4 regions of the Psychrobacter sp. MES7-P7E genome follow, and region 1 is predicted to be linked to each of the others. Evidence: predicted binding sites of a transcription regulator. Region 1 holds the regulator's gene; each other region holds the start of a gene.
What was found. Region 1 encodes PhoB, which activates phosphate uptake and scavenging genes when phosphate is short. Its sites were predicted from a motif close to TGTCATNAANCTGTCATAA; they were not measured.
Positions count from the first base shown of each region.

Region 2: a site for PhoB is predicted at 1,519-1,537, ahead of CXF62_RS04370 (porin). Genes of this name have one in related genera too.
Region 3: a site for PhoB is predicted at 902-920, ahead of CXF62_RS10450 (DNA translocase FtsK). Genes of this name have one in related genera too.
Region 4: a site for PhoB is predicted at 981-999, ahead of pstS (phosphate ABC transporter substrate-binding protein PstS). Genes of this name have one in related genera too.

Region 1 is NZ_PJBU01000101.1:10,984-13,196, forward strand. It holds gene asd (archaetidylserine decarboxylase) at 1-157, opposite strand, end outside; gene dtd (D-aminoacyl-tRNA deacylase) at 432-884, shown strand; gene phoB (phosphate regulon transcriptional regulator PhoB) at 997-1,701, shown strand; gene phoR (phosphate regulon sensor histidine kinase PhoR) at 1,760-2,213, shown strand, end outside.
Region 2 is NZ_PJBU01000076.1:49,632-51,844, reverse strand. It holds gene CXF62_RS04375 (CTP synthase) at 1-68, opposite strand, end outside; gene CXF62_RS04370 (porin) at 299-1,384, opposite strand; gene CXF62_RS04365 (porin) at 1,684-2,213, opposite strand, start outside.
Region 3 is NZ_PJBU01000109.1:32,553-34,765, reverse strand. It holds gene trxB (thioredoxin-disulfide reductase) at 1-423, opposite strand, end outside; gene CXF62_RS10450 (DNA translocase FtsK) at 972-2,213, shown strand, end outside.
Region 4 is NZ_PJBU01000069.1:52,088-54,300, forward strand. It holds gene thiC (phosphomethylpyrimidine synthase ThiC) at 1-385, opposite strand, end outside; TPP riboswitch at 634-778, opposite strand; gene pstS (phosphate ABC transporter substrate-binding protein PstS) at 1,072-2,213, shown strand, end outside.

The DNA.
Region 1 (2,213 bases):
GGCGTTCGTACTCGTCTAAGCTGATATTATAAGCTTTGGCAAAGCTACGGATAAAGGTGCGTTTGACATAAGGGTGGCGACTGGCGGCCAAACGTCCAGCGACTTTACTGAGCTTTTGCTGCGGCACAAGCTGTTGTAAGGTGGTAAATACATTCATAATAAGGCTACCAAAATAAGGTGTAATGTAATAGGGGCGCGTTGGAAATTCGACCATGGCACTGACAGCGGCTAAAATTGCGCCATACTACGTTGTAAATCTAGATAAGGCGCGAGCATTATCGTCGTTTTACGTCTTGTCTGGAACAGTTTTAGCGATCTGCAGTACCTATTTCTGAATATCAAACACGCCCTAATAATAGTTAAGTTAATGACGGTATTTTATCATGGACAGCATATTATTGTATGGCCATAATCTGTTAAGGAATTAGTAAATGAAAGCACTCATACAACGGGTGAAGCACGCTAGTGTGGTCGTCGATCAACAGTGTATCGGTGAGATTGGGCATGGGGTATTGGCATATATTGGCTTAGGGCATGAAGATGATTTTGCCGCTGCCCAGCGTATGATTGACAAAATATTGACCTATCGCATTTTTGAAAATGACGAAGATCCTGCCAAATTTGGTAAACTGGATAAAAACGTTCAGCAGGTCGGTGGTGGGCTATTATTAGTTTCACAATTCACCTTGATGGCAAAAACAGACAAAGGTCGCCGACCAGACTTTGGTGGTGCGATGGCACCTGCTGCGGCGCAAGCGTTATTTGAACAACTGGTCGATTATGCCAAAACTAAGCATCCAAATGTGGCAACTGGTCAGTTTGGTGCGGATATGCAAGTGTCGAGCGTCAATGATGGGCCGCTTAATTTTTTACTAGAAATCTGATTTTAGAGTGTCATCAAGCTGTCATAATTAATCCGTTTAATAGGTAGAGACTGGTGAGTATATATCGCCTTTTTACATGCTAGATTTTGTCCGCTAACACCGAGAATGTCCTATGTATAATGAGCAAATTTTGATTGTTGAAGATGAGCCTGCGATTCGTGAAATGGTTGTCATGACGCTAGAGATGGCTGGGTTTGATAGCTTGCAAGCAGCTGACGTGTCAGAGGCGCATCAGCAAGTGGTCGATCATAGACCGTCACTGATACTGTTAGATTGGATGTTGCCGGGTGACAAGAGCGGTGTGGATTTTTGTCGCATGCTCAAAAACGACGAGCTACTCTCTGAAATACCAGTCATTATGCTAACGGCAAAAAGCGAAGAAGATAGTAAGGTGCACGGTCTTGATGCAGGCGCAGATGATTATATGACCAAACCTTTTTCGACTCGTGAGCTGATTTCTAGAATCAAAGCCGTACTACGCCGCAGTAGCGCGATGAGCAGCGATAAACCTATCGAAATTGGACAGTTAAGTTTAGATACCAAGAGTCAGCGCGTGACAGCTGCAGGTAAAATCGTTGATGTTGGGCCTACAGAGTATCGCCTATTAGCATTTTTTATGAGTCACCCTGAGCGCGCCTATACACGAACGCAGCTGCTCGATCAGGTATGGGGCGGCAATGTATATATCGAAGACCGAACCATTGATGTGCATATCAAACGTCTACGTAAATTACTACGACCTTATGACTGTGATACATTGATACAGACGGTACGTGGAACAGGCTACCGATTTTCTAGCCTGATTGAGCCAAGTTAATCTTGTACAAATAATGCCGCAGCAATATAAAGGCCGCGGATAGTGGTAAGGATAAAAAATGGACAAGATAGCGCCAGCACAGAGTGAGCAATCAGCTCTATTAGAGCAAATATCTACTCAAAGTACAGCTGAGCAACTCAAAAAAATCGGCAGTGCACTACGAGCCTTGCGCGATGCAGTGATTTTGCTCAACAATCATGATGGACTAGAATGGTGGAATCAGGCGGCACAAGACTTATTGCTGCTACAGCCAGAAGATAAAGGTCAAAATATTTTTGACTTTATTACTGTACCTGAGTTCCGCCAGTATTATGAAGGTACAACGATACCTAACGACGGCGTCCATATAGAATCATGGCGAGATCCTAGTCGCTACTTAAAGTGCGAACTAACGCCTTTCGGTGATGAAAAATTGCTGTTTGTATATGACGTGACCCGCCTGCGGCACTTAGAGCAAATGCGTCAGGATTTTGTGGCGAATGTCTCGCATGAGCTTAGGACACCATTGACGG
Region 2 (2,213 bases), on a different contig from region 1:
GAGGCTGCGGTAATACCTTTTCCTAGTGAGGACACTACCCCACCGGTCACAAATATAAACTTGGTCATAGTACTCTGTCGGTAATTGGTAAAGAAGGATTTTACTAAAAATACGCTACAAAATATAGGGCAAAAGCGCAAACTCTTTAAAACACTCAGTTTTTAACGCTTAATTGTCATAAGTGCGTAATCATCGTAAATACGTAGCTATTATAACCCACTGCGGCTTTAAAAAGGTCACAACAAAAAAACTCACCCCGAAGGATGAGTTTTTTATAATACGTTTTCTAATGTTTAGATTAGAATTTGTATTCAATACCCGTACCTACAATCAAGTCATCTTTGTTATTGTCACGGCTGATTTGCCCTGCATAAATATGACCCGTGGTCGCTTTATTGAATGCATATTCTCCACCAACTGCGATTTCATTTACATCAGCATCTTTTACGCCTTTTTCGTCAGTGGTATTAACATACTGTGCTTTAACTGCCCAAGGTGTTGCACCAACTTTATATTTACCACTAATTAGCCAAGATTTTTCATCTTCACTGGCTTTGTTAACGCGGTTGTTGTTAACGATGCTATAATTATCGTAGTATTGGCTTTGTTGGTATAGAGCACCTAAAGTTAAGCCCGAAACCATATTCATTTTGCCCATATCTAAACCAGCAACCAAACGCCACGTATTATCAATCACGCCAGTATTTACATTGTTAGCACCCATGTCTTTGTCATAAGCACCGGCTAGATAAACACCATTTTTGTCATAGGCTAATAAAGCAGAATAACCGTTATCTTTTACTTTTCTATCACGATAGACTGCAGGCTTCGCACCAGATGCTGCGGAAACGAGAATATCACCGTCGGCATCAGTTTCTGATAATGCGGTAGCTGCCATAAAACTCACTGGCATACCGACAATAACAGGTGATTGATAGGCCACCATATTGTTAGCACGGTATTCACCTGAAACACCCGCATTTTTAATATCAAATAAGCTATCATTAAACACGTCAACTTTGTTTTGTGCAAGTTTCAATGGGGTATCATGGCGTCCCGCTAGTACAGTACCTAAAGTGTTGTGGGCTAAGCCTACATAAGTATTACGTGATCTAAACTGTTGGCTATCGTCATCAACATCAATACCATATTCCAATTGATAGACTAATTTAGTGGTATCAGTAAGATCATCTTCACCTTTAAAACCGATACGTGATTGATTAGAGTTAAGTTTAAATGTATCTTCATCTGTCTTGTTAGCTGCATCGTAGTCTGTACTAACATAATCTAAGGTTAAAAATGCTTTACCATATACAGTTGGCGCAGCATGGGCAGCAGAAACTGAAAGTGCAGCGACGGCTGTGGCTAAAAGTAATTTTTTCAAAGGATATCTCCACTTTACGATTTGAGTGATAAATGGTCTAAGATCATTAGATATATAATGGCAAGGTCCTATACCTTCGAAACCATATATATAGCGAGCCATAAGAACTGCTTAGACATAACTTTACCAAGCAAATATTACAGTAAGATGAAAAAACCAAAGTTTACACAAATGTTATTATTAATTTTACGGATTCTGTTATTTAAGACACGCTGTTGTTCAAGACACAGTATTGATTACAAAACAAAAAAACCCACCCCGAAGGATGAGTTTTTTATAATACGTTTCTAATGTTTAGATTAGAATAAGTATTCTAGACCGCCACCGATAGCGAGTACATCAATATCACCACGTAAGTCGATTTCATTAACCTTGCCGTCTTCGTCTCTCGAACCAAAACGACCATTGTTTAATTCCGCTGAATTTAGACCAGCATAGGCATGAGCGATCATATTATTTTTAAACGCATATTTGCCACCTACAACGACTTGATTTGAGTCATTATTCTCAAGACCACTGATATTGTCGGTTTTGTCATACTGAATATAAACAGAGGCTGGACGGGCAAAATTCGAAAGACCCATTTCAGCACTCACCACTAAACCGTCCTCTGTTGCAGTAGTAGTACCGGCATAGTCAGCTTCTTGATATAGAACGCCTAACTTTACAGGAGCTGCGATATATTTACCTAAATCGACGCTAGCACTGCCACGGATAATATCACCACTAACACTCATGTCTTGCTCATAAGCAATACCAGCGGTAATGCCTGTACCTGGATCAAACATCAATGAGGCACCATAGCCTGCGTCACGATCACTCTCAGATA
Region 3 (2,213 bases), on a different contig from region 1:
GGCACAGGCTGATACACCAAGCCCTCTGAACTTAGTCTCTGATTCTAGTCCCAAGTACTGTGCAGAGGCACCAGTTGAGATAATGAGCGCATCACAAGTATAGCTACCGTTGTTACCTGTCAATTGAAAAGGACGCTCGTTTAGGTTTACTTCGTTGATATGATCGTAGACCAATTCAGTACCGAAACGCTCAGCATGCGCTTTCATCCGTTCCATTAATGCAGGACCTGTCAAATCATGTGCATCGCCTGGCCAGTTGTCGACTTCGGTAGTGGTGGTTAATTGTCCACCGACTTCCATACCAGTGACCATAACTGGCTTAAGATTAGCGCGTGCTGCATAAACTGCGGCAGAGTAGCCAGCAGGGCCTGAGCCTAAAATAATGAGCTTTTCGTGACGTGGAGCAGTAGTGTCAGTTGCCATGAGTTGTTCCTTGCTAAATATACGAATTAAAAATGTAAGTTATAAATATAATAAAAGAGGAATATCAAAAATGACTACGAATATGCTTCTTCTAATTGCTGTGTGATAATAACATAAGGGCACAGCGCACAAAGTGCAAGTTTGCTAAAACAAACACAGGTATCATTAGAATCAAAGAATAAATAGCTTTGGAATATAAGTGCGAAAAATTATGTGTATTTTATAGAATTTAGGCAATACAGTTAGCCATATTTTGCCACTCGTGTTTCGCTAACCAGCTGTTTTCTTGCGCAAATTGTCTACTGATTTACTTTCTTACACGCTTTCTTGATAAGACTGTCGCCACTGCACCTATGTATTTGTTATTATAAGAAGTTATGCCAAGTGTAGTAGGAGCCAAGCGATAACGGTTGTTGCAGGGTTCTATAATTGGTATATGCCAAACAAACACTTCGCTCGGTACATTTATGTCAACACTTTATGTCAGCATGATTAGGCTTAGTCATGCATTGGCGACCATTTAGTATTAATAACAAGGCAGATCTTACGTGATATCAGCACCGCTTATTGAGTATTTAAAAAAGGGAATGTTTACCCTCCTTGGGTTAATACTGGCCGTTTATCTGTTTGTCATTTTGATGACCTATACAGGCAACGATCCTAGCTGGTCGCACATCAGTAGTGATATGACCACGATTAATAACATGGGCGGCGAGGCAGGCGCATGGTTGTCCGATTTGCTTTATAGCTTTTTTGGGTTTGGTGCTTGGTGGTTTTTGGCATTTGTGGTTTATGAATCTATCTTAATTTGGTGGGAAAACAAGCCAACGTTTTGGCTCATGCGATTGGTCGCTTATGTGTTTTTGCTATTAAGTGCTAGCGCATTATTTGCACAATTGGTCTCTCTAGTTCAGCAAGTCACAAACCCTGACGCAATCGGCCTCGAAGGCGTCGCTGGTGGTATCATCGGGCTAGAGTTACAGGCGCGTTTGGCACAGCTGCTATCGCAGTGGGGGAGTGTGGTTTTCTTAGCAGTATTCGTTGTGATTACCGCTACGTTTGCCTTTAATATCCATTGGATGACGATATATCAAAAGGTTCGTGCGCTGTCGTGGCTTGGTTCAGGTGTAAAAAGTCAGGATGCTATTGAAGTTACTGAACCGAGCATTGCATCACAAGATGATAGCCAGAAATTAGATGAGTCGGTAGATAAAAAAGTAGAGCATGAGCAGCTGCCACTTGAGTTACAGTCTGCGGAAAATACTAGCGGTACTCAAGACGTCAGCAGTAGCGGACGTTTCGGTAGTGTCTTGTCAGACTTTTTGGCAACATCAGGATTGGCAGATAGTGTCAAAGCCTCTGTCATTGCAGCAAAAGCAGTGGCGACACCTAATAGCTCAAAAGGTGAGCAGGTAGATATCAATACAGGCTCGCTTAATAACTCTACTGATAATACAGCCAACAATGCAGTCCAGCCATTAGTTTCAAACTTGACTGCACCTGTTACTCGCAAAGTTGAGCCGAGCTTTGCGTGGAATGATGCCAGTACGGTCGATGACTTACTAGCAAGTGAGCAGATAGCTTACAGTGCTAGTGGCATGGACAGCTCGGCTATGCCTGTACCCAACTATTCCCAAACGGGTACTAGTACCACAGCATCGTTAGAGAAAGCAGTACCTGCTACTGCAGTAACTACCACGACGGAATCGGTTGCTCAACCAGATATACATGATAAAGAATCATTAGCTCAGTCATCAATTTTTGAGTCAGTGCATAGCGATTTAGCCAGT
Region 4 (2,213 bases), on a different contig from region 1:
TTAGGTCGATATCGACATTAGGGTCGGTATATACACCTGAGGTGTCATACACATAAAACGGTGGATTATGCTCACCGTCTTTATCTCCCGTACCGCCTACAGGTGTATCAGCCAAGCTGATTTCACGCATCGGTACTTGGATGTCAGGTCTTGAGCCTTCGAGATAGACTTTTCTTGAGGCGGGTAAAATACGGTGCAAGTCGCGCGCATCTTCTTCGAAACGGGCATCACTTGCGGCACGGTGAGCAGGGGTTTTTAACGCATCTGCTTTTTTATCTGCTTTGACTTTGGTCGTGTCAGCAGCATTTGAAGCAAGCGTTGAGTTGTCGGCTGGGTTATGCGTTTGGGCTTTCGGTGCAATTGAGGTAGTGTCTGCAGTAGTCATATGCTGTCCTAGCGTGTTGGTTTTTGAATAAAATCAACACCGCCAGTATCTGCGGGGGTAGGCATCCATCATCTAGACAAATTTATATCATGAACCCACAACTTCGACCAAAAAGTATCGTCGCGCATGGTGATCATCAAATATTGGACGCAGCTTTATATCATCTCTTCTTATCTGTTTATGCATTACGCATATTAAGACAATAGTGACGATAAAAATGTATTTCTACGCGCCCTTTGTCATAAATAACAAAGTGCTTAAGACTTCCCTGCGTCGGTACTAACCGCATCAGGTTCGGCGGGTGATCTCTCAGCGAATGTATCAAGGCGACTACTTTGATAAAGCAAGTTTAATAAAGTGAGCCAAAAATACACCGCACCCCGAGTCTGTCAGTGTTGTAAATCAGCCTTCATACTAACAAAATTCTCTACCAACGGCTAATAGTATTTGGATACAAATATTCTGTGTCAAACACACGGTTCAATATTTTCGTGAATAATTTTTTTGAGTGTTGATAGATGAGGGTACTTAGTATTACTAGGTTGTAGACAAATTGTTCAAATATTATGTAAAGCGAATGAAGGATTCTAGAAGTTGTCATTAAACTGTCATAAAGATTTGGCAAGATAACACGCATATCACAAGCAATGCTTTTTTATACCGTTGTTAAACTTCAGGAGTCCTACATGCGTTATTCGTTATTAGCAGTGGCCGTCAGTTGTACATTAATGCTTACGGCGTGTAATAAGTCAACAGATACGGCGGAGCCAACTGCTGATACTAGCAGTAGCGCTGTGACAACAGCTGAAACAACCTCTCAGACAGCATCTTCTGCTACGTCAGATTTTAAATCTGCTGAAAATATCGCTATGAATATTACAGGTGCAGGTGCGTCATTCCCGCAGCCTATCTATGCGAAATGGTCATATGACTACAATGCTGCGACCGGCGGCCAAGTCAACTATCAGTCGATTGGTTCATCTGGTGGTATCAAACAAATCCAGTCAAAGACAGTAGACTTTGGTGCTTCTGATGCACCGATGACGCCTGAAGAGTTAGACGAAGCAGGTTTGATTCAGTTCCCAACAGTCATCGGTGGTGTTGTACCAATCGTCAACATTGATGGCGTTGAGCCTGGTGCACTGAAGCTAGACGGCACAACGTTGGCTGATATCTATTTGGGTAAAATCAGTAACTGGAATGACCCTGCGATTAAGGCGATGAACCCAGATTTGACCTTGCCAGATGCCCCAATCACAACAGTATTCCGCTCAGATGGTTCAGGTACGACGTTTAACTTTACTGACTATCTTGCCAAGGTTTCACCAGACTGGAAAGACACCGTTGGTGTTGATAAAACCGTCAAATGGCCGACTTCTGCTACTGGTGCAGGCGGTAAAGGTAACGAAGGCGTATCAAGCTACGTCAACCGTATGAAAAACTCTATCGGTTATGTTGAGTATGCTTACGCTAAGCAGAATAAGATGTCACATACTGCGCTGAAAAACGCAGCTGGTAACATCGTACAGCCATCTGCTGAGACGTTTGCTGCGGCAGGTGATATCGATTGGTCACAACAAGAAGGCTTTTATAAGGTCATCACCAACTCTGAAACTGACCAAGCATGGCCTATCGCTGCTGCGACCTTTATCTTGGTACATAAGCAACCAGAAAATCCTCAGCAAGTCGCTGGCGTGTTGAACTTCTTTGACTGGGCTTATACCCAAGGTGATGACAGCGCCATGGAATTAGACTACGTACCATTCTCTGATACGGCAGTAGCCTTGTTTAAAGAGAAGTGGAACGAAGTGAAAGGTAGTGATGGACA